Regions from separate parts of the Bacillus infantis NRRL B-14911 genome, predicted to be linked through region 4. Evidence: riboswitches for the same ligand, from Rfam matches in the RefSeq annotation. Region 4 holds a riboswitch; each other region holds the start of a gene.
What was found. A riboswitch is a leader RNA that binds a small molecule or an ion and turns the genes downstream of it on or off. The one in region 4 is predicted to bind cyclic di-GMP.
Positions count from the first base shown of each region.

Region 1 (7,514 bases), 270 kb from region 4:
ATCAACGGGACATACGTATTCCAATAGAAAGAATCCCGTGAGCTGAAATTCCCTTTCCAGACATCGAGACCCTTTGTCTGATAAATACCGGGAACCTCCGCTTCATCCGCAAAGTCACCTGCAAAATAATAGGAAGAATATTTTGCATTCACATGCTGGATGACAGCCGGGATGACGGATGGGATCCCGTATCCCTCCAGTTCTTTTTCTGCTTCCTTTTTAAGGGGAAGCTGATAGGTTGCCAGTACTTCCTCCTGGTTATTCGCTTCAACAATATCAAACCAGTATGAATAGCGGGACTCCCCCTCTGCACCCAGCTTCTCAGCCCCTGCTTCGGTGTAGCTGAAAAGGGCACCTTCTCCCTCGAGGTCCTCTTCGCCGAATACCACAATATGATTGTCTTTGTTGACCAGTACAAGGCCAGGGCCTTCATAATCCCAGCTCTTTTCCTGTTCCTTCACCCAGACAGGGACTTCATCAGATGACAGGTCAGGAAAATATCTGCCTATCCAGCCGCTCCAGCTGATATTCAGGAGCGAGGTGATTTTCTCCCGGGCAGCATCATCTGTCGGGTCTGCAAATGTATTGAATTCAGCAATCAGCGTCTTTCCTTCTGAATGAATAAGGGCATCCCTTAGCCTGTCAGCCTCTTCAGCCTGAAGGCCACCATAGATGCTGTCCGATCTTTCGCCCAGACTGTTGCTGCCGAAAAATTCCTCTTCATACACACCGTATTGGTCAGCGAGATAAAAGACATCATATTTTTCAAGATTTTCCGGAAGCGGCTTTACTTTATATTCATCTTCCCCAAGCGGCTTAAACCCGCTGTAGTCGCTCTTTACCTCATAATGTTCGCCATTTCTTCTCTGCCATTTGCCATTGTTCAGAATCCAGACAAGGCCTTTATGCTCCCGGTAAGTTTCATCAGGCACGGTTTTATCAATGATCAATGCCTCTAGCGTCTTGTCCGGTGCAAGCTGCCACAGCCAGAAAGGACTTGTCAGGAGCAAAAGAATGCCGACGACCACACCGAATACGGCAGCCTGTGATTTCGTAAACATTTTTTTCATTCAGACACACCTTTTCGTTTCATTTCTCCCCAGCTCTTATCTCCCCTGATCAGCTTCCAGATGCCCTCGCACCTCCAAAATACTGTTAGAGGGCGATACCATAAGGTTTCTGTCAGAGAGTAGAAGAACAGCTTCAGCAAATCAGACACCTTCGGATACTTGCGCAGGCTCCATTCTTCAAGCAAAACCGCTGCCATTGAAAAAATAGAACCGTAGAGGCAGGAAAGCAGGAAGATCAGAATGGCAAACTCCAGATAAATCCCCCCAAGGAACAGTGACAGCACCACATAGGCATAGCCAAGCAGCTCGACAATCGGCCCGAAAAATTCGACAACCCAGAAATACGGGAAGGAGATGAACCCGATTGCCCCATATTTCGGATTAAAGGTCAGCTTCCGGTGAGTCCACAAACTTTCGAACAGCCCCCTGTGCCACCTGCCCCTCTGCTTCCTCAGGAAAGTCGCGCTTTCCGGCACTTCCGTCCAGCAGACCGGGTCGGGGACATAGACGATCCGCTTCTTCAGCCCTTTTTCTTTAATAAGCCGGTGCATCCTGACCACAAGCTCCATATCCTCGCCGACAGTATCGGTTCTGTACCCGCCTGCCTCCAGCACCCAACGTTTTGAAAAAACGCCAAATGCACCCGAAATGATCAGCAGCAGATTATGACGGCTCAGCCCGATGCGGCCCATCAGAAAAGCCCGCAGGTATTCAATGATCTGCATGATGACGAGCGGTTCCCTGGCAAGCCCTACCTTCAGCAGGTTTCCATCCTTGATTTCACAGCCATTCGCAATCCTGATGCTTCCTCCGGATGCAATCACCTCTTCATTCGAATCAATGATCGGCTTCATCACCTTAAGGAACGCATCATGCTCCAGGACAGAATCCCCGTCCAGGGAACAGATATAAGGATAATGGGAGATATTCAAGCCGGCGTTGAGCGCATCGGCTTTTCCTCCATTCTCCTTATCGATCAAGTATAAATTAGGCAGCAGGCGGGACTGGTAAATACCTTTAATCTCCTTTGTCTCCACCTGCTTTCTGACAGCCTTATCCACTTTTATCATTTCATAGTGCCCTATCATCTTTGCCAGTGTTCCATCCTTCGATCCGTCATTCACAACCAGAATCTCATACTCAGGATAGCTGATGCTCAAAAGGGACCTGACACTCTGGATGATCCCAGCTTCTTCATTATAGGCAGGGACAATGATGGAAACAGGCTTTGTATAAATCTCACTCATATATTCCTCATAGATCCGGTCGCGCTTAAGACGGTATTCCCTTCGCAGCTGAACCATCGAAATAGCAAGAACAACTGTGTAAAAAAAGATGACAATCACCATATAAACAGCGATGAACCAGCCAAAAAACAAAGCGGCATTCTCCCATAAAACTGCCAGCATCAGTGCCGCTCCCCTTTTTGCATCCATTCCCAAGCCATATCCCTGGCATAAGGATCATGCGAACTATCAATTACTTTCTGCAATATTTCTTTCCCCTTTGAAAAAGCCAAGATAGACTGGCCTGCCTGTGATCTTACATACCAGGATGAATCGTGCAGCATTTCTGCCAGCCTTGGGAGCAGCCCTTCGTCTTTTAAGCTGCCGAAAAGCTTGGCGGCAAGCATCCGTTCCTGCCAGCTGGAAGATTCAGCGAGTTCCTCATAAGGGGCTATATCCTCTGTATATCCTATTGAAGCTAATGCCTTCAATGCCCGGAGCCTCATTTCCCCCGCCTCGGACATGAACACCTCTTCCACAAAACGAAGATAACCAAGCTGCTTGTTGACAGCAATCACATCCAATACAGCAAACTGCAGTCTTTCCGGAGAAGTTCTAAAGCCTTCAACAAATCGGCCAAAACCTTTGTCATCAAGCCGGATTAGAATATTCCTGAGATCGAATTCCGAGAACGGCAAACTCCGGGAATCCAGCAGCATGAATAGATTCTCACTCTGGAAATCTGCCAGGATCTTGAAGGCCTGGACTTTTTCAGAAGTTGAGCTTCCCCCGCTTTCGGCAATCCGCAGTACTTCTCCCTCCAGACTTTTCAAATGGAAATCCTCTATATGATAAAGCGAATTTATCCGCGTACTCCACTTTCTGCTTTGAAGTCCTTTGGCATAATGGCCCCTAAGATAGGACTCTGCAAAAAAAGAAAGATTTTCTTTTTCCTGCTCCCCTTCAAGGATATCCGCATAATGACCGAGGAGCTCCTCAGCAGCCAGCAGGCTTGCCCGGTCAGCCAGGGCAGCTTCCTCCAGCTGCTTCCCTTCATATAAAAAAGAAAACAGCGGAAGGTTCAGTTTTTGCTTCCAATCTTCAACCTTCCGCCTTGCTGTTATTTCAAAAGCTTTTCTAATCACGAGATACACCAGTATGACTGTCAATATTCCTGTAATGGAAAGGGCCGCTGCAGCGAGAACAAACAGTTCCTGATCTAGTCTCATTATGACATCCTCTGGATCAGGCGATGAATTCTTGCCTGCAGCTCAGTGATGCTGAACGGCTTTGTCACATAATCATCTGCCCCCAGCTTCAGTGCCCTGGCAATATCGTATTCCGTTTTTCTGCCTGTCAGCATTAAAACATGGACGCGGCTTGCATTCCGATTTTCCTTCACCTTCTGGAGAACTTCCGTCCCATCCATTACAGGCATGATTCCGTCCAAAATAAGGAAATGCTCCCCTTTCTGCTCCATACGGCCGGATTGAAGGAACTTCTGTCCATCCTCATACACCTGGATATCCAGGCTGGTATGCTCGAATTCCATGGATTGCAGGATTTTCATCAGCATGGTCCTGATGATTGCATCATCATCAATGACAGATACATTCAGAACCTTCCTTGAATGGCCGCCGATCAATTTATTGGCACTTTCCACCCTGGCCCGGCCGTTCCGTTTTGCTTTATATAAAGCCTGATCAGCCGTCTTGATTGCTTCTGCCACAGTAGCAGAAGGATCATGGACCATATATACACCGGCCGAGAAGGTCATTTTCAATTCCGCCCCGCCCTCTATGAACGTTCGGCTTGAGAAGCCGGAAAGTAGCCTTGAGACGACCTCCTTGCTGTCATGGTCATTGGTGCGCGGAAGCAGCAGGATGAATTCCTCTCCTCCATAGCGGAACACTATATCTCCAATCCTGACATGATCCTTCAGATACTGGGCAAACTCCGACAGGATACGGTCTCCGGCCGGATGGCCGTACATATCATTCACCTGCTTGAAATGATCCAGATCAAGGACGGCAATAGAAAAATACTGATTGCTCCGTTCTAGTTCTTTTAAATACCGTTTAAGAGAATCCTTCAGGAACCTGCGGTTGTATACCTGCGTCAATTCATCGATCAGGACAGACTGGTCAAATATTTGTTTCCTGTCCAAATGCCGCTCTACCTTTATAAGGAATTCTTCCAGGTCAATAGGTTTGGAAATAAAATCATCCGCCCCCAGCCTGTAAGCCTTTATTCTCGTTTCTCTGTCATTCATTATGCTGATCATCAGCTTTGGTATAAACTTTTTATTCGTATGCTTCTGAATATCCTCAAGCACATGGAACCCGCTTTTGCCCGGTAGATTAACATCGATGATAAGACAGTCGGGATTCATATCAAAGAATTGGTCGACAGCTTTTTCAGGCTCGGTATTTGCCATAACCATCCAGCCCTTGCTTTCCAGTGCATCTTTAAGGAGGATCAGCATGGATACATCATCATCAATCACCTGGATCAATGGCATATTTTCATCCCTTGGAAGACTCTGTTTCTCCTCTTCTCTTTGGAAATGTTCATATTCATAGCTCAGGCCCATCAGTTCATATAAAAAATCCCGCAGCTCCCGGTTTCCCCAGATTTTTTCGCTGCTCTTTTCCACCTGGTCCATCAGTTTGCCTGCCACCTGATGGAGTCCGACAAGCTGCAGAGTTCCTGCTGTCCCCTTGATGGAGTGAAGGAAACGGTAAACATCTTCGTTGTTCACAGGAGTTTCCGCTTCCTGTTCAAACCAAAGAGTCATTTGATTCTTAATCTTTTGAAACAATAAAGTTTTGTATTTATCAAGCTTCATTAAATGCACCTCTTTCATCCTAAGCATCAGCCAGGAAGCAGAGGCCCCGGCCAAAATAAAAACCAGCCATCATAGATCATTGGCCGGCTGCACTAGTCACTCCAAGCGGTTTAAAGTGCAAATAAAAACCGCTCATCACAGTGTTCTATATTCTTAAAACACCCTTGCATTTTCTGTCGAAACAGACAATTGCAAGCCAATTAAAATATATGATTCCTGTCATATTAAGTCAATATATATTTTATTCATTTGCCTTGAGTATACCGAAAAAACCAACAAGATGCAGACGCCAATATGCCGCCTGGAAAAAATGGTATATTATTACCATTTTCCCTTGTCTGAATATGTCGCTTAAAGCGGTTTTTTGTCAATAAGATGATATTGTCGATTTGGACATGCATTTGTAAAATTAGGAATATATATCTAAATATAGGAGGACTAAGCAATGGAGCATATTAAAGACCTGCTGTTCAACCTGCTGATCATTCTTATCGTCATGCTTTCTTTCCAGCTCCTTTTTGCCAGCCGCCTTCAATCGCTTTTTCTGCGCCACCGCGAGTATATTATTGCCGGCATCAGCATCATAACTGCTTCCCTTTGCCTGATCAGTTCAATCAAGATGAACAGCAGCTTTATTTTTGATCTGCGATGGATTCCATTCCTGCTGGGAGGATTATACGGAGGTCCCAGAGTCATCCTCGCCCTGCTCATTTTTGTCATCTTTATCCGCATTCCCCTCGGAGGGATCGGGGCGGCCTATAATATTCTCACCGGTTTGTTTGCCGGCTTTATTGTATATAAGCTTCACCCATCCTTCATTATCATGGACACCCGGCGGAAGCTGCTTACAGTATCACTCTTGTCTTTTCTTGTATCCATCGCAGCGTTCATGCTATTGTTTTCAAAAGCCGAACTGAAGGAATGCCTCGGTTTCATGGCCATTTATACGATCACCCAGACACTGGGGGCGTTTTTGACTGCCTACACCATTGAGCTGATCGTACAGAACCAGCAGCTGAACCGGGCGGTAATGAAGACAGAAAAAATGGAGGTCATTTCCCATTTGGCTGCCAGCATTAGCCATGAAGTGAGAAATCCCCTGACCGTAACGAAAGGATTTCTCCAGTTATTAAAAGAAGAAGAACCAGGCGGAGGAAAGCGTTCCTATTATTTAGACACAGCCCTTGAAGAGCTGAACAGAGCGGAAGTGATCATCAGTGATTATCTTACATTTGCCAAGCCGCACTGTGAAACAAATTCATGTTTTTCATTAGAAGGGGAAATCAGAAAAGCGGTTGAACTGATCACACCCTACGGGAATGCCCATTCTGTTGAAATCCATTGCGACACAGAGGAAGAATTATATATCAAAGGAGAAGATGCAAAGGTTCAGCAATGCCTGCTAAACCTTCTTAAAAATGCCATCGAAGCAATGCCTGGCGGAGGAGTCCTCTCTATATCGGCAAAGCTGCAGGACGACAAAGCGGAGCTCCTGATATCTGATACAGGCAAGGGGATGACCTCCGGGCAGCTCAGCAGGCTGGGGGAACCGTATTTTTCAACAAAAGAAGGGAAAGGGACGGGGCTTGGAATGATGGTGGTCTTTCGGATCATTGAGGGAATGGGCGGAAAAATAAAAGCAGAAAGCATGCTGAATAAAGGCACCTCCTTTACCATCCTGCTTCCTGCTGAAAAATGTCCTGATTAGCAGCTGTTCTTACACATGATCAAATGATGGCGGGTACTTTACCGTCCCGCTGATTCCAGTTAATGATCCCTCCTTAAATTCCATAACCATAAATACCTCTTCCGGTACAGGAAAAGGTGAAAAAATCCCAAAAACTGTGGAAGGCCGGAACCCAAACCTCGGATAATAATCGGGATGTCCCAATACAACGGCATGAGCAAAGCCCTGGAGTTCCGCCTGTTTCAAACCTTCTCTTATAAGAAGGGATCCTATCCCTTCATTTTGCCGCTGGGGCATGACAGCAACCGGGGCAAGCGCCAAGGTAGGCACTTCCCCTTCCCCTGTATCAATCACTGCCTTGCTGAACATGATATGGCCCACGATATCCTTTCCATCTTCCGCTGTTAGCGATAGTTCAGGAATATACTCCCCCGAGCTTCGGATGGCTCTGACAAGGGCGGCTTCGTTTTCACGGCTGAAAGCAAGCCTGTGGACATGTTCTGATCTGCTATAATCAGCTTCCTGCTCTGTCCTGATAATCATGACTATTCCGCCTGTTTTTTTGCCAGCTGCCTTGATTTGTCGGTGCAGCTATGCATGGCCGAAATGACCGAAGACCGAAAGCCTTGTTTTTCCAGCTCAGCTACCGCTTCAATAGTGGCTCCCCCAGGCGTGCATACCTG
Region 1 is NC_022524.1:1,068,520-1,076,033, reverse strand. It holds gene N288_RS05690 (hypothetical protein) at 1-1,070, opposite strand, end outside; gene N288_RS05685 (glycosyltransferase family 2 protein) at 1,067-2,479, opposite strand; gene N288_RS05680 (HEAT repeat domain-containing protein) at 2,479-3,525, opposite strand; gene N288_RS05675 (diguanylate cyclase) at 3,525-5,144, opposite strand; cyclic di-GMP riboswitch class II at 5,217-5,299, opposite strand; gene N288_RS05670 (ATP-binding protein) at 5,590-6,852, shown strand; gene N288_RS05665 (GNAT family N-acetyltransferase) at 6,862-7,374, opposite strand; gene proC (pyrroline-5-carboxylate reductase) at 7,377-7,514, opposite strand, start outside.
Region 1: it holds a riboswitch for cyclic di-GMP, as region 4 does, so the genes downstream of both, N288_RS05675 (diguanylate cyclase) here and N288_RS04220 (sensor domain-containing diguanylate cyclase) in region 4, are expected to answer to the same signal.

Region 2 (7,514 bases), 1.6 Mb from region 4:
CGGTGTGATATCCGCTGTAGCCTCACCGGTGCTGCTGGAGTTGATTCCGTCGGTTGCTTCTATTTTGTAGACAATCTGTTTTGACCGCAGATCCGCTTCAGGGATGACTGCTTCATAAACATTTTCAGCTTGCCCGCTTACAAGCATTTTGACCGTTTTCCATTCAGCTGCTTCTGCAGCCCGGTAAGAGAGGGAAACAGCCTGCACTTCTGTGTTATCTGTAACGGTTGCTGAAATCACCGCATCCTGTCCGCCTTCAATTTCAGTCTGTACTTCATGGGTAATGACTGGAGCTTCACTGTCATCTGACAGCTTCACCGGTTCTGAAGGTACCTGTCCAGGCAGAACTGACCCTGGTGCTGCTTTTTCGCTGATTCCAGCCTTCACCATATCTCTGCCGGCTGCTGGAGTTTTATAAGTGATGCCGCTATTCTGGTATACATCAGCACTGCTGTTATTATAAGACGCTTGCGCAATCTCTGTGCCAAGATCATCGGCTATGATCAGCGTGCGTTCCGATCCGTTTGCCATCCCATCATTATGAATTTCAATGACCTGGCTGGCATCCAGGCTGGTGCCGTAATTCTCATTGAAGCTTTCCAGCCCGGTTTCATCATTGGCCCCATTTTTGATCCAGACCACGGCAGAGCTCTGCGGCTCTATCATCTTATCTTCAGCAAGATCCCAATTTAGCTGGTTATTATTCGGGTATCGATATATGATTTGATAATCTTTCAGGTTTATTGCCTGATCGGCATTATTATAGATTTCAATGAACTCGTACCCATCCTTGCCATTAACATCTGCAGTATCAGGAGTGATTTCCGTGATCATCAGCCTTGGCTTTGACTGGGGTTCTGTTTCTTGAACAGTTTCTATCTTTGTTTGAACAGGCATTGATTTATCTGCCGGAAAGGCAGTTGTATTCATTCCATCTGCTGCTTCGATATAATAGGAAAGTGTACCGCCCAAATAGTCGGCAGACGGTATTGCCGCTGCATATGTATTGTCACCATTTTTAACAAGAGGGACAGACTTCCACTTCATGCTTGCATGGCTCTGATAATAAACCACAGCAGTCAGCAGCTCCTGGTCATCCTCTATAACCGCTTCGATTTGAAGATCCTGGCTGCCTTCCACCGTATCGGCAGGAGTATGGGTGATGACTGGAGCCGTATTATTTTCTCCCTCTGGCACGGAAATTTGACCAGCACTAATTATTCCCGGTGAAGGTGCTCCTTTAATCTGAAATGGGAGCATTTCTGCTGATTCCGGCTGGCTTTTAAAATGCTTAGAGAGCCCTTCTCCTGTTTCATCCCTAACATAGCTGGCAAAAGAAACCTCGGCATTCTGGCCGTCGACAATTTTTATTCCCCTATTGCCAGTGTTGGCCATCCCTGTGAATCCGCTTCCTGTGAACTCAAGAATTGCTTCATCCGGCAGCTCAGCTTCATAATGGTCCCGGAAATCCTCTTTGGTTTTGGAACTTTTGTTATACCAGAGAACGACGGTTTCATTCGGCTTCAGAACATACTCTTCAAAAGATAAAGGCAAATCTCCGCCTTTCCCGTCTGTATATACATAGTAAAACTGAAAGTCTTTAAGGTTTATCTCCTGAGCTGTTGGATTATGCAGCTCAAAATACTCATAATCCTCTGCACCCTTAATGTCAGGAGCAATTTCCGTAATCAGCAGCGAATCAAGCTTCAGCGCTTCCTCCGCCTGAACCGCAGACGAAAAAGGCGCCAGCATGCCGCCCGTAAGCATTGAACTCATCAGCAAATGACCAAATTTCGATCTCTTTTTCCCCATCCCTCAACAAACCTCCCCAAATTTCTCTCAATCCAATTGTAAAAATGGAACATGAAGGGATTGTTGGAAAATTGTAAAGATAGAGTAAAGTGGTTAAAGTGGTGACAGGCACCTCCCGATATTTGAAGATTCTTGTCGAAAAAAAGAAACGCCATACCGGAAGGGTAGACGTTTCTTGGTTCTATGTATGTTCCTGTTGTTCTTAAGTAAAAATTTCAATCAGTTTCTGTTATATTTTCCTGCCTGATCCAAAAATCATGTTCTCTTCTAAAAAAGCTCTCTACTTCTCCCAAGGTCAAACCAACATTTCTTGCTTCCAGCAATAATTCGATCCACTCTTTTTCTACTTCATTACTCATACCCATAACCGTTTCCCCTATTGCGGCAGCCCAGCCGTCTTAACCATACATGGCCTTAGACCTGAGGCTTTGCGCCCTTATCTTTCAATAAGTTTGCGTTTCACAGAAATGTAGTACAGGTATAAAGTACCCCGCAAAATGAAAAATTAACCATTTTTTTTACGACAGAAACCTACATAGATTTGTCGAATTCTTGAAGCTAATCCTCAAAAACTTCTATTATTCTCTTTTGATTTCCCAGTTGTATAAATGAATGACAACAACAGCAAGAAAGCGAAGGAATTTTCCCTTCGCTTTCTTTTAATGCTACACTATAGCAGCATGTCTCCCGCTATAAGATGGAAGATGATGCTCGAGCTTCCTGCCTGCTGCCTCAAGGTTAGCCAGGCATTCTCTCCGCAGGCTGTCCGTGCAAATAAAATTATAGTTTAGCTCCCGTTCCAACTGAGAAAAGCTGGCTGATAGATTCTTCCCGCTTTCAACAGCTTTACTTAACTGCTCCTCAAAAAATTCTTCCGTACCAAAAAAATACATGATTATGCACCCTTTCCTTTCAGTCACTATGCCAAAAGGTTCGGCCGATTAGCTCTGAAAGGACTAAGCATAAAATCCAAAGCTATCCGCGTTATCACCCTGGCAGCCCGACTATCATAGCTTACGCCTTAGACTCGCGGCTTTGCGTCCTTATTTTTCAATAAGTTTGCCTTTTTCAATATTCATACTATTATCATATTACTTTTGTCCTCTTTTATCAATTGCTGCTGCTAAATTTATAGCTTTTTTATATCAAAAAAATGTTTATTTTTTCCTAATAAAAGGGAGTTCCCTGCCGATAATAATGTAAATGGCTTTTGCCAGAATGAATTTTCGGAGGGCAACATGAAAACGACTAAACGAGGAATAAGCTATAAGTCGATTAAATCAGCCAATCCTGATGCAGAGACTGTTGTCCTCACACATGGACTTGGTCTGGACAGCACTGTATGGAACCTTATTCTTCCTCAGTTAGCAGATTATCACATCATACTATTTGACTTTAGGGGTCACGGATACAGCAGTGCTGCAAATGGATCTTTATCCTGGGATATACTGAATGACGATTTCGAATCAGTATTGGACGAGGCAGGGTGCTCCTCTTTTCATTTTATCGGTCAGGGCTTGGGAGCTTATTTCGGCTCACAGTGGCAGGACCAGCATCCTGGCAGCATCCTGTCGTTCATTGTCTTTTCCACGCCAGCCATCAATTTGGCCGATTGCATAAGAAAATCACCTTCAGAGAAAAACTTGCCGCTAATTGATAAAGAGGGGCTGGCAGATTTTTGGATCACACATCTTCTTTATAAATCGATCGGCCCCAATTCTTTTCTTATAAGAGATGCTTGCTCAAGGCTTGATTTGCCATCTTATTTTTTGGCAAGGGAGTTAATCTCTGGTTCTTCAATTATTCATTTTAAACATATGGAGATACCAGCCTTGTTTTTAGCCGGGGAATTTGATCACTTTTATCCGGCCTCCGTTGTCATGCTGAGCAGCGATTATATCAGAAAAAGCAGAAAATACATCATTCCTTCAGCATCCCATTTAATACAGCTGGATCAGCCTGAACTGACACTATCCAAATGCCGGGAGTTTCTGGCCGATCCGGCAGTGATGTCGGCAGTGAAGCCCGATTCGGGAAGCTCTTATACGCAAAAGCTGCTTCTCCAATTGGAGGCAGCTTTTGAGACGCCTCCTCCAAATGGAGATAAGATTGAAGTTTTCATGCTTGATGAGTTTAAAGTGACAGCGGGAAATACAATAATTGAAGGAAAATGGAATCAGCGCAAGGCGAAAGAAATTCTCGCTTACCTGTGCCTGCATGGACCAGTTTCCAGGAATATTATTGCGGAGGTCTTCTGGCCTTCCCTGCCTGTAGCCAATGCCCAGAACCAGCTGCGCGTCAGTTTGACGCACCTGCGTAAAATTTTTCAAAGCGGCGGGATTCCTGACCCCTTTACGATTGAAAACAACATCATTTCCATAAATAGAGCTATAGAAATCGACGCCCTGAAATTCTTCCACCTGTTGAATCAGGCGCTCGAAGCAGAGAACTGGGCTGTTATAAAGCTGTTAAAATCAAAGGTATCAGGCAAGATTCCGCCGAAGCTTATGCCGCAGTTCAAAGCCAAATGGGCAGATGACTACAGGAGGGACTTAGAACTCTCCATCATCAGACTGCTCAATCTAACTTATAAGAAGCATATGCATATGAGAGAAATTTCTGAAGCATTAAATGATATGCAGCTGCTCCTGAAGCTGGCTTCAGAGGATACAAAGCTATATAAGGAAATCAGCGATCTATACCAGAAAGTCAGTATGGCTCCTATTGAAATCTGGGAACCTGCTTAAAACTCCAGAAGATTAGACTAAGCAATTATAAAAAGAAAGGACAGCGGCAAGTTAAGTTGCCGCTGTCCTTTCTTTTTTCAGCTTTCAACCTTAAATTTTTGAAGCAGCCCATTAAGGTTTGCAGCAATATCATTAAGGGCTTCCGATTCTTCTTTGACTGTCTCCATATCCGCAGTTTGGCCGTCAACATGGCTGACAACTTCCACCAGCCGTTCATTGACATGCTGGAATTGAGAGGATAACTCTTCAACACTTGCTGCCACCTCTTCACTTCCTGCTGCCATTTGTTCACTGACCGCCGATATTTCCTGGATGCGCCCGTTCACGTTATCTACAGATCCCAATATGTTTTCAAAGGATTGTACAACAGCCTCGATGGATAGCTTGCCGCCTATTACATCCTGATTGGTCTTTTTCATCGCAGCGGATGTGGCATCCGCATCCCCCTGGAGCTGCTGGATGATGGCTGATATGTTGGAGGCAGACTGATTGGTCTGGCTGGCCAGATTCCCTACTTCATGGGCGACAACCGCAAACCCCTTCCCATGCTCCCCGGCCCTGGCCGCTTCTATGCTTGCATTCAGTGCCAGCAGATTTGTCTGTCCGGCAATGTCCGATATTTCCTTCGTTATAACGGCAATTCTTTTTGAACCTTCAAGGAAGCTGCTAATGGCCTCTTCAAGTGAATTGAAGGACTGGTCGATACCATGCATTTTTTCAGCAGCCTCAAGCACCTGATGCTTTCCTGAAATGGCAAGGCTGGCCGTTTCTGCTGAAGCCTGATTGACCAGGCTTGAGGTTTCAGCTGTGTTGCTGACGCCTACCGACATCTCATCCATCGTGACAGCAACTTCATTGGCCGATTGCAGCTGCTGATAGACAGTCTGCTGAAATTCCATGATCTGCTTTTTGATTCCCTGGAGGCTCTCATTCGTCTCTGCGACTCTTTGCTCTAATGAACCTGAGGACCTGGATACAGTACCTCCGGTATCCTTGACACGTGCAATCAGCTCCTGAAGGCCGGCTCTCATATGCTCAAGCGGTGCACTGATGCTTTTCAGCGGTCCCAGCTGCTTAATGTCAGCCGGCTTTGACAGATCTCCCTTGCTCACCCGCTCCACAAAACGCTGGATTTCATTGAACGGCTTTGCATACGAAGCAAAATTAATAAATCCTGAGAGGATAAATGCTATGATGATCAATCCCAGCAAAGCAGCTGATTCTGCCGAGAACACCTGCTTTTTGAAAATCAATGAATAGATGGCTATGATGATCATGCCTGAGACAGCAGCCTGCATTGCGACATTCAGCATATAAACCATTATTTTTTTAATGACATCATTCTTTTTATTCCCCATTATACTCCCCTATTCCCATTTTCATATAGTTCCTTTAATGGATATATCGGTATAACAGCAGGGAAATTTAGCTTCATACAAAAAAAGGCAGCAGACGATATCAATTTTTTACAAGGCTGCAACTGACAAGCATTTTGTTAAGAATTCTTTCTCCTGTTAACGTAATGCATTATTCCAGGAGCTGATTATTGAAAAATTTTCCCAACTTTATGCAATTGTAACTTTTTACCTATTATTGTATGATGATACCAAAGACCCACCAACCCCTCTTCAACCGCACCCTGCTATTAATCAAACGTTTGATTAATAGAATATTCTTACACTTATTCCCCTTTGCTGGTATACTATTCCTACGGGAAAAGTAGGAGGTAAAAGCATGAGAACCGGAGCGCTAATCAAGTATTACCGGACAAAAAAAGGGATGACACAGAGGGAATTGGCCCAAGGTGTCTGCTCCATCTCCCACCTTAGCAAAATAGAAAACAACTCCAAAGAAGCCCATGATGGCACGATCGACTTATTGCTGAACAAGCTTGGCATCACTTTACAGCAGGCAGAAGATAAGCAGGAACAGTTCGGGAGTATGATTGAGGATTTTATCACCAAGCTGATCTACTATCAAAAGGAACAGGCAGAAGCAGCATTCCAAACCCTGTCTAAAGCAGAAGAGCTGATCACCTTTACTCCTTACATAAACTACTATTCTCTCTGGAAATACCGCTATCTTATCTTCGTCGGAGATATAAATGGAGCAGCGGCTCAGAGAGAGCATCTAGGCAAGATAAAAAAGAATTTTTCCCAACATGAAACCTATTTATACAGCTACTTTAATGCGTTATCTTTAATACAGACAGGTCAGCTGGAAAAAGCAGACAATATCCTCAGCACCCTGATCGAGGATAAAGTGAAGGAAAGCGCCATCGGAGCCGGGGATTTGTTTTACCATTACGGACTTGTCAAAAGCATGAAGGAAGAGTCAGGGGCAGCCGTCCACTATGGAAAGAAAGCACTGGGACATTTTTCAGACCAGTTCAATTTCAAGCGGATTCTGCACACCCTGATGCTGCTGGGCATCAATTATACCCACGCAGGCATTTATCATGAGGCAGCCGAGTGCTTCAGGCATCTGCTCAGGAACATTGAGGCGCTGAAGATCGAGACAGCCCTGCTGCCGCAGATTTACCATAATATGGGCTATCTGTACAGAAGGACCAATGAACTGAAGAAGGCATCATTGTATTACAAAAAAAGCCTGGCCCTTCATCCGGTCGAGTCGTCCAACTATTTGATCAGTCTGTATTCATATGCCGAGACTCTTCACAAGCTCGGCGACAATGACAGCAGAAAGCATTTTGAAAAACTGAAACTGCTTGCACAGAAAGCCAGCTCCAGAAAGTATGAGCTGATGTCCCATTATCACCTCACCAGTTTTGCAGATGAAAGCAAGGCTGTAGAGTTTTTGCAGGAAAGGCTCCTGCCTTTTCTTGAAAAGACCGATGAGCACGAGAATGAGCTGGAGGAATTCTATCAGGTGCTTGCAAGGCATCTGATTCATCATGGCGAGTACGAAAAGGCAATCCAATATATCTCAAAGTAC
Region 2 is NC_022524.1:4,120,628-4,128,141, forward strand. It holds gene N288_RS20680 (S-layer homology domain-containing protein) at 1-1,812, opposite strand, end outside; gene sinI (DNA-binding anti-repressor SinI) at 2,028-2,177, opposite strand; cyclic di-GMP riboswitch class I at 2,193-2,279, opposite strand; gene N288_RS20685 (hypothetical protein) at 2,478-2,705, opposite strand; cyclic di-GMP riboswitch class I at 2,804-2,886, opposite strand; gene N288_RS20690 (alpha/beta hydrolase) at 3,051-4,559, shown strand; gene N288_RS20695 (methyl-accepting chemotaxis protein) at 4,637-5,917, opposite strand; gene N288_RS20700 (helix-turn-helix domain-containing protein) at 6,294-7,514, shown strand, end outside.
Region 2: it holds a riboswitch for cyclic di-GMP, as region 4 does, so the genes downstream of both, N288_RS20685 (hypothetical protein) here and N288_RS04220 (sensor domain-containing diguanylate cyclase) in region 4, are expected to answer to the same signal.

Region 3 (7,514 bases), 240 kb from region 4:
TAAAAATATCCCGCTTGATACCATGCATTTTGATATCGATTATATGCAGGGCTACAGGGTCTTCACTTGGGATCAGAAATATAAAGATGCCCTTTCAAAGCTGAAATCAATGGAAGGCTTCCATGCTATTGCCATCAACGACCCTGCGGTCAAGCAGGATGAAAATTACAAAATCTATCAGGAAGGCACTGCCAAAGACTTCTGGGGCAAAAATCCGGATGGCACAAACTTCATTGGCCCAGTTTGGCCTGGCGACTCTGCTTTCCCTGATTTCTCCAAAGAGGAAGTGCGGGACTGGTGGGCCAAAAACCATAACGTCCTGTTCGATGCAGGAATCGACGGCATCTGGAATGATATGAATGAGCCTGCAGTCTTTGTGGATGGCGGAGAGTATAATCATACAATGCCGCTTGATACTTATTTCGGATATGAAGATGACAAAATCATGCACACGGAATACCATAATCTTTATGGCCATGACGAGGCAGAAGCAACATACAATGCCTGGGCCATGCATAAGCCTAATGAGCGTCCGTTTGTCCTGACGCGTGACATGTTTGCCGGCTCCCAGCGCTATGCAGCACTGTGGACAGGAGATAATGAAAGCAATTGGGAGCATCTTCAGATGAGCCTGCCGATGAATATGAACCTAGGCTTATCCGGTGTTTCCTTCGTCGGTAATGATATTGGCGGATTTGCTTCCCGCCCAGATAAAGAACTTTATACACGCTGGATCGAGGTTGGAGCCTTCCTTCCTTTCTCCCGTATCCATTATGATTCAGACGCCAAAGCAGAAGTAAAGCAGGGACAGGAGCCATGGGCATTCGGGCCTGAGGTTGAAGGAATCGCCAAGAAGTATATTGAAATGCGCTACCAGCTGATGCCTTATCTTTATAATGCCTTCAAGGATTCCTCCGAGACAGGCAAGCCGGTCCAGCAGCCGCTTGTTTATCACTACCAGGAAGATGCCAACACATATGACATTGCTGACCAGTTCATGTTCGGCGACTCTATGATGCTTGCCCCTGTCGTAAAAGAAGGACAGACACGCCGCGATGTATATCTGCCAAAAGGCGACACATGGGTGGACTTCTGGACCAAGAAGGAATATAAAGGCGGACAGACAATCAATGTCAGCGCCCCATTAGAGCATCTGCCGATTTTCGTGAAAAAAGACAGCATCATTCCAACACGTGAAGTCCAGCAGTATACAGGAGAAAAGGAACTGACAAACCTGGTGCTCGACACCTATTTGGACAAAGAAGCAAGCTACAGCTTCTATGAAGATGACGGCAAATCACTCGACCATCAGGACGGTGAATTTGATATCACAAACTTTACACTGAATGAAAAACCGAATAAGATCGAATTCACCCAAAAGAAAGAGACTGATAACTACGATTCAACTCTCCAGCAGGTGACATTGAAGCTTAATAATGAGAAAGCGCCTAAGCGCATCCAGGCAGCCGGCAAGAAATACCGCGCCGTCTTCTCACTGGAAGAAATGACACAAACAAAAGAATCTTATTTTTATGAAACAAACTCAAAAACATTGTATGTAAATGTGCCTGCAGCAGAAGGCAAAAAGGTTCAAATTAAATTCTAAAAGATCTAGGGGGCTAATCTGACAGGGATTAGCCCTTCTTTTTTGAAAGAGGTGATCATATTGAAAGGCAAAGCAGCCATCCTCGGACTTCTGCTGCTGGCGGCGCTTGCCAGCTTCTGCCTGAAAGAAAAGGAAGAGAAAACCACTCATGATGCTCCCTCCCTGCAGGAGTCAAAAGATTTATTTTTCAATCTGCAGACCGATAAAGCCCGCTATAATCCCGGGGACTCTGTCCAATTTTCAATAAAAGCAGAGGCTGGGAGCACGGTGGAGGTCACCTATTATCATCTTGGCCGCCCATTGGACACAGTGGCTGCAGAACTGAAGGCTCCCGGCACCCACAGATGGAGCTGGAATCCTCCGGAAAAGGATTATAAAGGCTACTTGGCCGTCGTATCTGTGGAAAATGGCGGCAGCATACAGACCGAAACAATTGCTGTAGACGTTTCAAGCAGCTGGAGCCGGTTTCCCCGCTACGGGTTTCTGTCTGACTTTGCTGACTCTTCCCCCGAAACAGCTGCCGCTATCATATCCGACTTGAACCGCTATCATCTTAATGGGCTTCAATTCTATGACTGGCATTTTGAGCATCAGGAGCCCCTGAAGATGGAGGATAAGCTGCCGGCGGGCCATCGGGAGGATGTCGCAAACCGCCGCATCTCATTGCAGAAAGTACAGCAGTATATCGGCGAAGCCAAACAGAGGAACATAAAAACCATGGCATATAATCTACTGTACGGATCTTTTGAAGATAACGGCTTGCCCCGTGAATGGCAGCTTTTTAAGGATCAGAGCAGCCCGGAGCCTGACATCCATCCCCTCCCTGGCGGCTGGAAAAGCAATCTGCTGATCATGAATCCCACCAATCCATGGTGGCAGGACCATCTGATAGAACAGCAGAAAATGGTATACCAATACCTGGGCTTTGATGGCTGGCATATCGATCAGCTTGGTGACAGGGGAGAAGTTTTTAATGAGCTTGGAGACAGCATCCACCTTGCAGAAAGCTTCCAGCCTTTCCTGGAGAAAATCAAACAGAAGCTGCCTGAAAAAGAGATTGTGATGAATGCCGTGAATCAGTATGGCCAGCCGGCCATCAGCAGAGCAGGTGCTGCGTTTCTGTATACCGAAGTATGGGATCCGTATAAGCATTATGGGGATCTCAAGAAGATACTGGATGAAAATAGGAACCTTACAAATAACGGACAGGCCTCTGTTCTGGCCGCTTATATGAATTACCGTCATTCTGATGAGCAGGGAATGTTTAATGAAGCCGGCGCCCTGCTTACAGATGCTGTTATCTTTTCCAATGGCGGAGCACATCTGGAATTGGGCGAGCATATGCTTTCCAAGGAATATTTCCCTCACAATCAACTTCAGGTGTCCGAAGGCCTTCAGCAAGAAATGGCCAGTTATTATGATTTTTTAACAGCTTATGAGAATATCCTGCGAGATCATACGCGGGACTCTGAGGCAGCGATCATATCCCATGAAGGGCTGCCATTAGCGATGGGAGATCCTGAACAGCAAAAGATCTGGGTGCTGCCGAAAGAATCCGGAAACAGGAAAATCCTCCATTTCATCAACTTCCTGGATGCGGTCCATATGGAATGGCGCGATACAAATGCCGATCAAGCTAAGCCAAAGGAACGGCGGGACCTTACATTTAGTTTAGAGGAAGATCGGAAGGTCAAAAACCTATGGTTTGCCTCCCCTGATATTAAAGGCAGCAGGCCTGAAGAGCTTCCGTTCAGGCAGGAAAACGGGAATGTTATATTCAGCATTCCGTCATTAACCTACTGGGATATGGTGGTTGCTGAATACTAGGACACAGATTCCTGTCCAAAAATAAAAGCGTGCCCGGGCTTTCCGCCTGGACACGCTATTGTTAGTTTAGATTAAAATCCCCGGACGCAGTATGAACCTTTACCACATGCTCGCCTGAACCAATTTTGCCGAGAATCCTGTCTTCTTCTTTTTCTTCAAAAAGAAATCTATCAAGCTGGACATTGCCCTCCCCGGAGGTTGCCTTAAAATCAACCATCATATCGCTTGGCTCCTCTTTGAATGAAATATTGACATCCCCGCTTGCCGTTTCGGCAGTAATGCTGGCTGCCAGCTGATCATTGCTGATGTTCAGGTCGCCCGAAGTAATTTTTGCAGCGATATCCCCGGAAAGTTCGCTGATTTTTATATCCCCTGAAGCTGTATATAAATCTGCTGACTCTGCGGCTGACCCATCGATTTGCATGTCCCCGCTTGCTGCCTTAAACTTCAATTCCTTCGCCTTTGAATCTTCTACCCTTACATCGCCGCTCGCCACCTGGATTTCCATTTGGCCTCCGGCTTCCATTCTCTTCAGCGCAACATCACCGCTCTTTGTCTCAAAAATGCTGTCCTTGCTTTGAATGTTTTCCGCTTTGATATCGCCGGATAATACCTGTACTGCCAGTTCCTCATATTCCTTTTTCGGAAGAAGCATCTCGATTTTCACATCACGGATGATAACCACTCCCATGCGGAACATATTCTTCACATCAAGGTCGACATTCAGGGTGCCGTCATCTTCGCTGACCTTCAGTTTATAATCATCTTTGAGCTTTTTGCTGACTTTCCCCGTTAGTGCCACCTTTATATCTTTCTCGCTGCCAGCTTCCCTGATGACCACATCTGTAGAAGCGCTATTTACTGAGATATGCTGGATGGAATCTGCTTTTATCGTCTCGCTTTGATTAATCTCAACCGTGTTAAAATTCAGACCTCCCGAAGCGCTGAGTGTAATGGCTGAACCGCCGACACCGATCAGGAATAAAACGACCAAACCCGCCACCATTTTCTTCATGCCGCCTTCTCTCCTTTTCCTTTGACTAGCCTGACATTGAATTTGATATAGCCGAGAAGTACCCGGTAGAAAAATTTGCCGACATAAATCATTCCGATGCTAAGCAGCAGGCCCAGGCTGAACAGTGCCAGCGAAGCAAAGAAATTCAGGGTCATATCCTCAAAGCCCGTAAAAAACGAAGACCCCAGCAAGGCAAATGGCGACAATGTCAAAACGAGCGCCACCGCACATAGTGAAATATAGACGCCTGCGAGGCCGATCAGCGGCCCAAGTATAAAGACCAGATTGAAAAAGCTGAGGCTGACCGCCGCTGTCGCAGCTTGAAAAATATTGGAGACCGACTGCGTTTTCTCCGCTTTGACAATCCTGTAGTCTGCAAGCAGGTCGCGCGCAATGACATGCGGGTCACCGAGCTCCTCCATGATTTCCCTTTCCGTCCTGCCGTTTGCAAGCCCGATTTCAAAATGCTCCTCATAATCGTACAGCATTTCCCGCCGGTCATATTCCGGCACCTTACCAAGCAGCTTTTCCAGCCTTTCTAAAAACTCATTCCCTGCCACTGGACTTTCCCTCCTCAACAAATTGATTAACCGCCAATGAAAACTGCTGCCATTCCTCGATCAGCATATTCATATAATCCCTGCCCTTTTCTGTCAGTGAATAGTATTTTCTGGGAGGCCCTTCCGTTGATTCTGCCAGATAGGTTGTTAAATACTCTTCTTTTGTCAGTCTTCTGAGCAAAGGATAGAGCGTCCCTTCAGCCACCTCGATTTTATCCGAGATGTTTTGCGCGAGCTCGTAGCCATACTGATCTTTCTTAGAAATCAGCAGCAGCACGCACAGCTCAAGAACACCCTTCTTGAATTGAACATTCAATCCTTGCACCTCCACCGGTAGTGAACATTATTCAGTAGTCATGTAAATCCTTCCATTCATTCACAAACCCATCATACAATACACTATTGAACATTACAAGGTACTGAACGTAAAAAAATACCTATTTTTTAAAAATAGGCATTTTCCAAAGATGATTATGGCCTCAAATCCATCCAGCTTTGAAGATGATGGACAGCGAATCCCACATGGGAATCTGAGGAATAAGCGTCACGGACAAGTGAAAGCTGTTCTTCCATTCTTAGTGTGCCTTCCTCATAAAAAGTGATATACGCCGCTTCAGAAGAAGCCCCTGTTTCTGCGGCAATTTCTATCTTTTTCCCATATTGTGCCGCAAGCTCAACCTCGTTCCTGGACAGCTCAATCATCCCATTAGGGCCTGCTGCTGTATCTCTGTAGGCCATGATCGTCACACTGTCAGTATTCTTTATGACCCAGCCTGCGAGGGAATCTTTGCCGAATTTATTGCTGAACATCATTTCATCAAACCAGAAAGGCATATCTGCCCCCAACGGAAGACTGAGCTCTGCGGACAAGGAGGCTGCCTGCAGCATACGGGTCTGATAATTCACCACGGTGTTTTTATAATTGCTTTCCCAGCCTGGCAGAAGATAGGGCTCGATATCCAGGTGGATGCCTGAAAACTGCTGGGCAGGGCTTGCCTGCTCCTGATAAGCAGCTACCCAGGAGAAGAAGCTGCGCATCGCTGCTTCACCTTTTGCCGTGGCCCATTTAGGTGCTCCATCCAATGCATGGACACTGATTCCGCCGGCATTTGCTTTTTCTATAAAAGATTGGTAGACAGCGGCCGGCAGGCTCTGGTCAATCTGCAGATACAGCTGATCTGCCTGCCTGTCCGCCAGGAATTGAATGATTTCATCAGACCTGTCCTTTATGGCTGCTGTATCCCACAGCCAGGTTGAGCGGTTCATATCAGCAGCCTCTCCTTTCACGGGGCAGGCTGCAAACACGAGCAGTACAGCCAAAAGAGCTGTCTTAAAAAATTTGATTGTCATTGTATACTCTCCTTTGTATGATGCCATGACATCCATAAAAAGGAGCCCGGCAGCCTGGCAGCCAACCGCTGATGCGGGAAGGCCCATAGCTTTGCGTCCCTGCCTTTCGACAGGTTTGCCTTTATCAGTAAGTTGTTAATTTGATTATAATCACTTTTCAGGAAAAATAAAGGTATTTTTTACGCAAAAAGGCCCCCTGATGACGGGGGCCTTCTTCTTAGTCTTTAGGCTGATTTTCTTTCTTGCTTTTCGTGCCGGTGTTGAATTCCACCAGCTCTTCGCTTGTCCAGCCTTCTCTTTTTTTATTATTGTTGCGCTGTGCATTTGCATTTCCAAGCTTTGTCCTGCCCATGCTGCCTCGCTCCTTTACTAGCGTGTTCTCTGGTAGTATGGGCCTTTTCACTATGTGTTATTCTGCTTTGGCGGCCTTACAGGAGAGGGGATTTCCTCACTTTTGTCCCCTGCTCGAAAGCATAGGCCATGCTGATCAGACCGGCTTCTGAAAAAGCAGTGCCGGTAAACGTAATGCCCACAGGCTCATTCTCTAAGGAATAGCCTGCCGGTACTGTGATGGAAGGATAGCCTGCCTTTGCCGGAATACCCGCTCCAAAATTGTTCGGCGTCACGATTGCATCAAGATGATGCTCTTTCAGGACATGATCAATTCCCTCCTCAGTCGAAAAGTAGACATCCTCCTCAAGCGAGCTGATATAAGCCTCTTCAGTCAAAGTCCCGCTTGTTCTTTCGGCTTCCTCCAGGATGGTCTGCCCGTACTTAAGGGCTGCTTCACTGTTTTCGAGGTTAAAGGCAATCACATCGGCAAGGGATTTCACTTTTATATGAGGAGCAACGCCGCGCAGGTAGGCGTTAAGATCTGCTTTGAATTCGTATGTAAGCACATCATACTTCCAATTATTTTTTGTAGAAGGGATTTCTACAGGGTCAACCACCTCGGCACCAAGAGCTTTCAGCTGTTCAACCGCATGGTTCATCACTTCAAGCTTGTCCCCGCTCAAATAATCAAAATACACTTCACGTGCAATGCCGATCCTTTTGCCCTTCAGCCCGTTTTCATCAAGAAAACCTGCAAACTCGGTATAATCTGACTCCGGATTGTTCTGCACGGCAGGATCCCTGTCATCATTGCCGGCAAGCA
Region 3 is NC_022524.1:556,829-564,342, reverse strand. It holds gene N288_RS03070 (glycoside hydrolase family 31 protein) at 1-1,606, shown strand, start outside; gene N288_RS03065 (glycoside hydrolase family 66 protein) at 1,667-3,433, shown strand; gene N288_RS03060 (DUF4097 domain-containing protein) at 3,495-4,448, opposite strand; gene N288_RS03055 (DUF1700 domain-containing protein) at 4,445-5,008, opposite strand; gene N288_RS03050 (PadR family transcriptional regulator) at 4,995-5,324, opposite strand; gene N288_RS03045 (hypothetical protein) at 5,480-6,358, opposite strand; cyclic di-GMP riboswitch class I at 6,404-6,488, opposite strand; gene N288_RS25610 (hypothetical protein) at 6,576-6,710, opposite strand; gene N288_RS03040 (amidase) at 6,787-7,514, opposite strand, start outside.
Region 3: it holds a riboswitch for cyclic di-GMP, as region 4 does, so the genes downstream of both, N288_RS03045 (hypothetical protein) here and N288_RS04220 (sensor domain-containing diguanylate cyclase) in region 4, are expected to answer to the same signal.

Region 4 (7,514 bases):
TCCTTGAACAGAGAAGAGCAGCAGGACGTGATGCTTGAACTGCTGCTTAAGACTATTAACACCAGAAAAAGGCAATATCGAAAGTGTCAGTTTTGCGGTGAAAAGGTTGCCAAGGAGCATCGGTTTGACAATGATACATGCCATGGCTGCGCATCGCGGCAATTTGGGGTTGTTTACTAGATTTAATGGAGATGTACAATATACTACTTTACCAATGATTTGAGGTGCCCCAATGTGGAATCTAACAACTCAAGCAAAAGAAGCATTCTTAAAGCATAACCTCCTCTCCATTCCTGAGACAGACTCTGACTGGGAAAGCACCTTGAGAGAAGCCAAGGAAGAAGGAGAAGATCTCCCTGCCCGCCTGAAAGAGGAACTGGAGGATATAAAAGCTGAGCTGCTGACTGTGCTCCCGAGCCGCTTTGTTCCTTATCTTGAAAATGGAACGCTCAATCAGCCTTCCCTGCCAAAATCGGTCCGGGAGGAATATATTCAATGGATGCGTAATAGTGACAGGGAGTTTGAACAGGTTTTGGATGCCGCATACGAGCAGACAACACAGGCTGCTGCCCATTTATCACCTGCTGTCCAGGAAGTTTTCACAGATAGCCTCCATGATGCCATCATAGAGCGGATTGAGCGGGAGAATGGCAATCTTCATCTTTATATCAATACAGAGAGCGGTTTTTCCACCAAGCCTTATATTCACATTACTTTCCATGATATCACTGAAGAAGAAGCCGCTGAGCAGCTGCAGACCGGCCAATGGCTGATATACTATGAGCTGCAGAAAACGGCTGCGGGCTTTGCCTTCCGTGTTCTGTTTGAATGCCCGGATGCCCAGTGGACCATTTATATGAAGGATTTGACTGTGCAGTATTTTTATAGGCCGGTGCTTTATACAAGATTAAAAGATGAAGGAAAATTAGAAGATATGCTGCTTGGGGAATATATCGCACAGCTGCCGCAGGGTCAGCGCTATTGGCTGGCTGCGCCTGACTTTATAAGCGAGATTAGCAGCTTGGAGGAATCCGTTCTTCTAGCAGATGGAAAGCTGGAAGTAAACCAAATAAACGCAGTGGTTACAACCTCAAGCGGGCAATACACCTACCCTTTGGAGGAATATAATCCGATCGGCTTCATCTACACTGACATTGATGAAGACCCCTACGCACACTTAAAGGAGCCGGTCCCGCCGGAAGAGCTGGAAGCTGCCATTTTCAGCGGGATCCCTGAACAGCAGGTCCGCGCCTGGAATACGATGTACACCAGTCCTGAAGAGCATGCGGAGACGATCAATCTTATCATGGAGAAGCTGGAGTTTACCGAAGAAAATGAAATGATGCTGTTCGTTTATGCAAATCATTTTTATAAAGCTGGGGTTTTGACTGAAGATAATATGAAAAAGTACGGAGAATTGATTGATCATGAATAGGAGCCTTGCCCCGCAATATTGGGGGCATGGCTTTTTTTACACCAGCCGGATACCATTCTCCCGCAGCAAATCACTCAAAGCCGGCCGCACATTCCCATTCCGGCCCACCACCCGTGTTGCCGCTGCCAAAGAATTCAGGACAGCTTCTTCCGTTGCATCGCCTGCCGCCCTGAAGGCCAGATCGATATCCTCTTCATGTATTATAGAAAAGGTCAGGCGATCTGCCGGTTTTTCATGAGGGATTTTCGCAGCAGTCGAAAACCCGATGACAACCTCGCCGCTTCCCGTCCCGATGATTGACCCCGTCCGGGACAATCCTGTAACCGTCCTTTTAATAATTCGATTTAGCTGCCTCTCTGACACAGGCAGATCTGTAGCCACAATGATGATAACTGAACCTTTATCCTGCTCCTCCTTAGCTTGGATAGCCTCACTCAGCTCTACCCCGACCGCTTTCCCATTCACCCGCAGATCCTTTAAACCGCCGAAATTCGTCAGCACGAGAACGCCCAATGTATATGTCCCATGGTCCATCTCCATTACCCTTGAAGCTGTCCCGATCCCGCCCTTCAGCGAATAGCAAAGCATGCCGGTCCCGGCTCCAGCCGTTCCCTCTTCCACCTCGGCCGAGGCATTCTGCAGTGCCTGGAAAACATGCTCCCGCTCTATAAACCCAGCCCTGATATCATTCAAAAACATATCATTGCATTCACACACCACCGGATTTACCGTTCCAGTCGTCCGGCCGATTTCGGGATTAGACTCCAGCATATACTGAATCAAAGCATCTGCCGCTGTACCGATGCCGAGCGTGTTGGTCAGGATGATCGGGGATTCAAGCGTACCCAGCTCATTGATCTGAATTGTTCCCATACTCTTCCCAAACCCGTTGATCACATGGGTTGCGGCGATCAGCTTTTCTTTAAAAAGATTCCCCGGATGCGGCACAATCGCTGTGACACCGGTTTGTTTGGCACCATCGCTCAGCGTCGTATGCCCCACGGTTACGCCTTCCACATCTGTGATGCTATTGCGCGGACCTGTCTGAAGGGTTCCTATTTTTACTCCATAGTCTCTGATTCTTTTTTTGGCAGGCATTTTTATCCTCCATTTTTGCGAAGAAAGGCATCTCTCTCCCATCTGTTAGGATAGATTCAGGCACCTTTTTTCGTTCTTTTATGCTGATACATATGGTTATCCGCTTCAACAAATAAGCGTTCCATTACGCCTCGGGAATTTTCACTGAACGCAAAGCCTATTGATAGGTTGATTTTGACTTCCTGGCTGCTTTCATTATACCTGCTAATCTCTTCAGCTAGCTTTTCGGCCAGTAACTCCACCTGTTCTTTTTCCTTTTTTAAAAGAATGACGGCAAATTCATCTCCTCCAATCCTGGAAACATAAGCATCCTCTGTAAAAAAGCGTTCTAATAGATGTGCTGTTTCTTTAATTAGAAAATCCCCTGTTTTGTGTCCGTGGTTGTCATTTAAACATTTCAGACCGTCCAAATCACACAAAATGATGGCTGCAGCTGTATCCTCACGTTCATTATATTTCTCCATCATTTGCTCGAAGAATTCACGGTTATATATGTCTGTCAACGCATCATGGGCGATTCGATATGTCAATGTCTCCTCCAGCTTTTTTCTCTCATCGATATTCCGCACCACTCCTTGAAGAGCAACCAGCACCCCATTTTCATATATGGGAGTCGCATACTCTTCAAACCATCGATAGTTGCCGTCTTTATCTTTCCAGCGCTGAACGATTGCTTGATTGAAATCCACCTGTCCATGGACTTTTTTTTGGAGAATATCCATATCCTCCGGGTGAATATCCCTGAAGGCAACACCAGCGTCCTGATAGGCATCCGCATTGGATCCTTCGCCGAAAAAGCATTCAGCTGAAGGACCAAGATATTTGAATTGCAGCTCCGGATAGACTTGGCAATAATAAAGAAAATCCTTGGTGTTTTCGATCACATGCATATAGCTTTCATGATTTTTAAAAGAGTCCGTTTCTTTCTTTTTCCATCTTCTGAAAACATAAATCACACTCAATAAAACAGTCAGTGCCCCTAATCCAAAACCTTGTGCAAATTGTATGTTCATCATTGCTGTCCCTCTTCATTTTCCTCAATCCTTCAGCATAAAAAATAGACCAACCAAAACCGATTAGCCTATCGTCCATAAAGATGAATCGGTAACTGGCAGACATAGCCTTTTGGCTTTAGCCCCTATAGTTTTGCGTCTTCACCTTTCGATGAATTTGCCTGTATATTTATCTATTTAATTTTAAAGGATAAGCGGCAAGACTTCCAATTCAAACCATGGAGCCATGGGGACAGACCCCGTGGCCCAATATCAAAAAGAGCCAAGGGACCTGTCCCCTTGGCTTTTATTTTTCGCAAGCTATACTGTCTCCATCGCGGTCCTTTGATTTATTTGCATCATACAAAGCCTGGGATACATATGGTTTATATTTTGTCTTTCCACCCTTGTTTTTTGCAGAAGAAGAACGGGCTACTCCGCCTTTATAATCTTTGTTTAATTCTGTGCAGTTTTTATAGGTTTTGGCGGCACTCGTTGTTTTTGCTTCTGCGTTCATAGAGAAAGAAACACTTAAGATTAATAAGGATGAAATGATTAGAGTACTGGATTTTTTCATTTTGCACCTTCCATATATTTACTTTCATTTATCATAATCTAATATGGCTTCCATGACTAGACTTTTTGTAGAGTATTATCATTATTGGCATATCTATAACGGAGAAATAGTTAACAAGTCCCCCTTTATTCTTTAAAGAATAAATGACTAGACTCCCAGAATCCATTTCAGTCATTAGGGTATTTTAATATAAAGTCATCAAACAATGGAGCGGGTGCAAATGAAAAATGCCGATATCATTTCTTGTATTTGTGATTCAATTGAAAAAGGACATCTTAATTCAGGTTCAGAACTGATTAAATCCTATTATCCATTCCAAAAGGTCGAATATATAAAAAGAACATATACAAAAGCAGATATGTTGAGCATCTTCCAGCGAGATCATTTCATAGACCGCTATAGTGGAGAAAAATTAATTTTTCCGCCGGTATTGAGGATCCTTTCAATATTATACCCCGAAGATTTTCCTTTTCATACCAATTGGAGATACAGTGAGTGTCACCCCGCTTATTGGGATTTATTATGCACTATTGACCATATAGTGCCTGTTACAAAAGGAGGTAGCAATCATAAGGAAAACCTTGTTACTACCTCCATGAAGAGAAACAGTGCAAAGGCCAATTTTACTTTAGAAGAATTGGATTGGAAATTACAGACTCTTGATTTAGCAGAGCCGTGGGACGGAAAGTTAAACTGGTTTGTGAAAATGGTAAATGAAAATCTAGCCCTTTTAAACGTCTCTTATATTAGGCAATGGAACTATGCAGTTAAAAAAGGATTGTAAATCACCAGAAAAAGACAACCTAAAAAAGGAAGCGCCTATATGAGTTTTACCTACATGAAATGTACACAAAAAAGGGGAGGGTGAAATCATCCCTACCCTTTCTTTACCATTTAAGCTCTCTTAGCCGGAAATTTTAATTAGCGGAGATACCTTTCTTCCTAAGTTCACCTGGCCACATAAAGCGTTCAATTTCAGTATCTCGTATTTGCTAATCTAATCAATTGGTCCAATAAACTACCAACTTTACAGCTTATTCTACCAACTTTCCACTTTATTTTAATCAATTCATTGAATAATCTACCAACTCACCAATTTATTTCAATATTTCCTCCTGACAGCCCTCGTCCCAGATTAAAAAAGCAAAGACTCCATATCACGCGGATATTCCGTAATCAATCGGCAGCCATCAGATGTGATTAAAACCGTATCGGAATGCCTGAAGCCGCCCACACCAGGAATATAGATTCCCGGTTCAATTGAAAAGGCCATGCCTTCTTCCACAATTTCATGGTGGTCATACCGCAGGAATGGCTGTTCATGCGCTGAGACGCCAATACCATGCCCGGTCCGGTGGATGGCAAATTTTTCGAGCCCTGCCTGTTCAAATACCTGGCGGGCGGCTTTATCTACTTCTGATAATTTAACACCTGGTTTAATAAAATCGATAGCACGCTGCTGTGCCTCTATAGCGGCTTCGAATGCTTTTTGCTGCTCTGCTGTGGGTTTTCCGACGATGACCGTTCTCTCTAATTCTGCGCGGTATCCATTCAGACCAACCTGCCTGCTATGGATGATAACATCCCCTGCTTCAATTTTTCTGGTATTAGAGAACACATGCGGCATAATGCTTCTTGTTAATCCAGAGGGAGACATCACCACTAGATCAAGGACGGCATCAGGGTATTGAGTAGAGGCAGCTTCAAAAACAGCCGCATTTCCCGCTGCGTCGATTTCCATCTCGGTTACTCCTATGCCGATTCTCGTTAATGATTTACTTACCGCAAGATTCACTAATTGCCCTGCCTGTTCAAGCATATGAATCTCTTCCGCATCTTTAACAAACCGCATTTTATAAATAACTGCCCCGATATCCACCACCTGGTAGCCTAGTTCTTGGAGGGATAAAAGAATCTCTCCAGGGATAAACGATAGATCCACACCGATCTTTGCCCCATCAGGACTTTGCTTTGCCAAGACCTGGATATACTCGGCGTGTGTTTTCTCCACTCTTTCAGCATTTGGGTGCTCATAATACACAAGCACATCATCAATGCTTCCGCTTTCTTTTGCATGGGTTTCCTCAAGCCCGGGAACAATCATCGACGGTTTTTCATGCTGCAGATGAAAGATAATGGGCCTTGAATAAATTAAAGCTTTAAAACCCGTTAAGTAAAATTGATGATCCGGATTAAAAACAAAAGCAGCAGATATCGAGTGTTCCTCCATATAGTTTCCCAATTTTTTTATCCTTTTGGATGTATCCATGTTTAGCAGCTCCTTTTACAGATTATATTGGCCAGTTTGATTATGGTCGGCTGAAGCATTCTTGTTTTTGGTAAGCAGGCTGACAATGATCAGAGTCAGCACCGATAATGGCAGGGCGAAAAGAACACTATTCCAGCCTAATGGCCTGTCCAGCCCTATCTCCCACAGCATGGTTGCGAAACCGCCGACAATCATGGAACTCAGCACACCTGCTTTTGTGGCGCCTTTCCACATGACGGTCGCAAGGATGGCAGGAGTGAGAGAAGCTCCATACATCGTATAGGAATACATCTGGATAGCTAATACGCTCGGGAAGAACTGGCCTAACACATAAGCAAGGACACCTAATACCACGACAATGATACGGTTCAGCCATAATAATTTGCTTTCTGAGAACTCATTTTTACTAGAACGCTGAATCAGATCACGGATGATATTGCCGGAGGCAGATAACAGATAAGAAGTTGCTGTGGTAATAATAAAAGCAACAGCCGCACATAAAATCAGGAGCCCAATGACCATTGGCACTCCATCGATTGCCAGAGACAGAATAGCCGTGTCAGGCGCAATCTCCGGGAACAGAACAATCGAGGTTGTAGCGAGCATGATGGTCAAACTGATGACGAAAATACAGCCAACAATAAATCCGATCGTCGATTTGCGGGCTACATCCGGATCCTTCGCCGCAGAAAATCGCTGATACATGTTTTGGTCCCCTAATACGAGTAAAAACAGCGGCAGGAAGTAGCCGATCAGCTGCGGAAAAGTTAATCCGCCATTCCAGCTTTTATTCACTTCCGGCAAGGATACCGCCAGACCCTCAAATCCGCCGACGGCATTTAAAGCAAAAGGAAGTCCTATAATAAACCCGAGAATAATCAATACGGCGCTAAGGGCATCCGTATAAGCTACAGAGAACAATCCCCCGCTAACCGTCAAAAAGATGACTAGTGCACATATAATAATGGCGCCAATCTCCAAAGGAATGCCGGTAGTCAGCTGCAGGACATATGCTCCGCCTGTGAACTGATAAGCGGTAATTCCAATAAAAGCAAAAATAATGATAATAGAAGATATATAGAGGGCTCCCTTTCCGAAGCGCCGCTCCAATAATTCCGGCACAGTATAGATTTCAACCTGCCG
Region 4 is NC_022524.1:794,647-802,160, reverse strand. It holds gene N288_RS24235 (hypothetical protein) at 1-180, shown strand, start outside; gene N288_RS04230 (DUF4085 domain-containing protein) at 233-1,435, shown strand; gene N288_RS04225 (DmpA family aminopeptidase) at 1,472-2,533, opposite strand; gene N288_RS04220 (sensor domain-containing diguanylate cyclase) at 2,590-3,549, opposite strand; cyclic di-GMP riboswitch class I at 3,634-3,718, opposite strand; gene N288_RS04215 (excalibur calcium-binding domain-containing protein) at 3,833-4,042, opposite strand; gene N288_RS04210 (HNH endonuclease signature motif containing protein) at 4,323-4,886, shown strand; gene N288_RS04205 (M24 family metallopeptidase) at 5,238-6,371, opposite strand; gene N288_RS04200 (sodium:solute symporter family protein) at 6,387-7,514, opposite strand, start outside.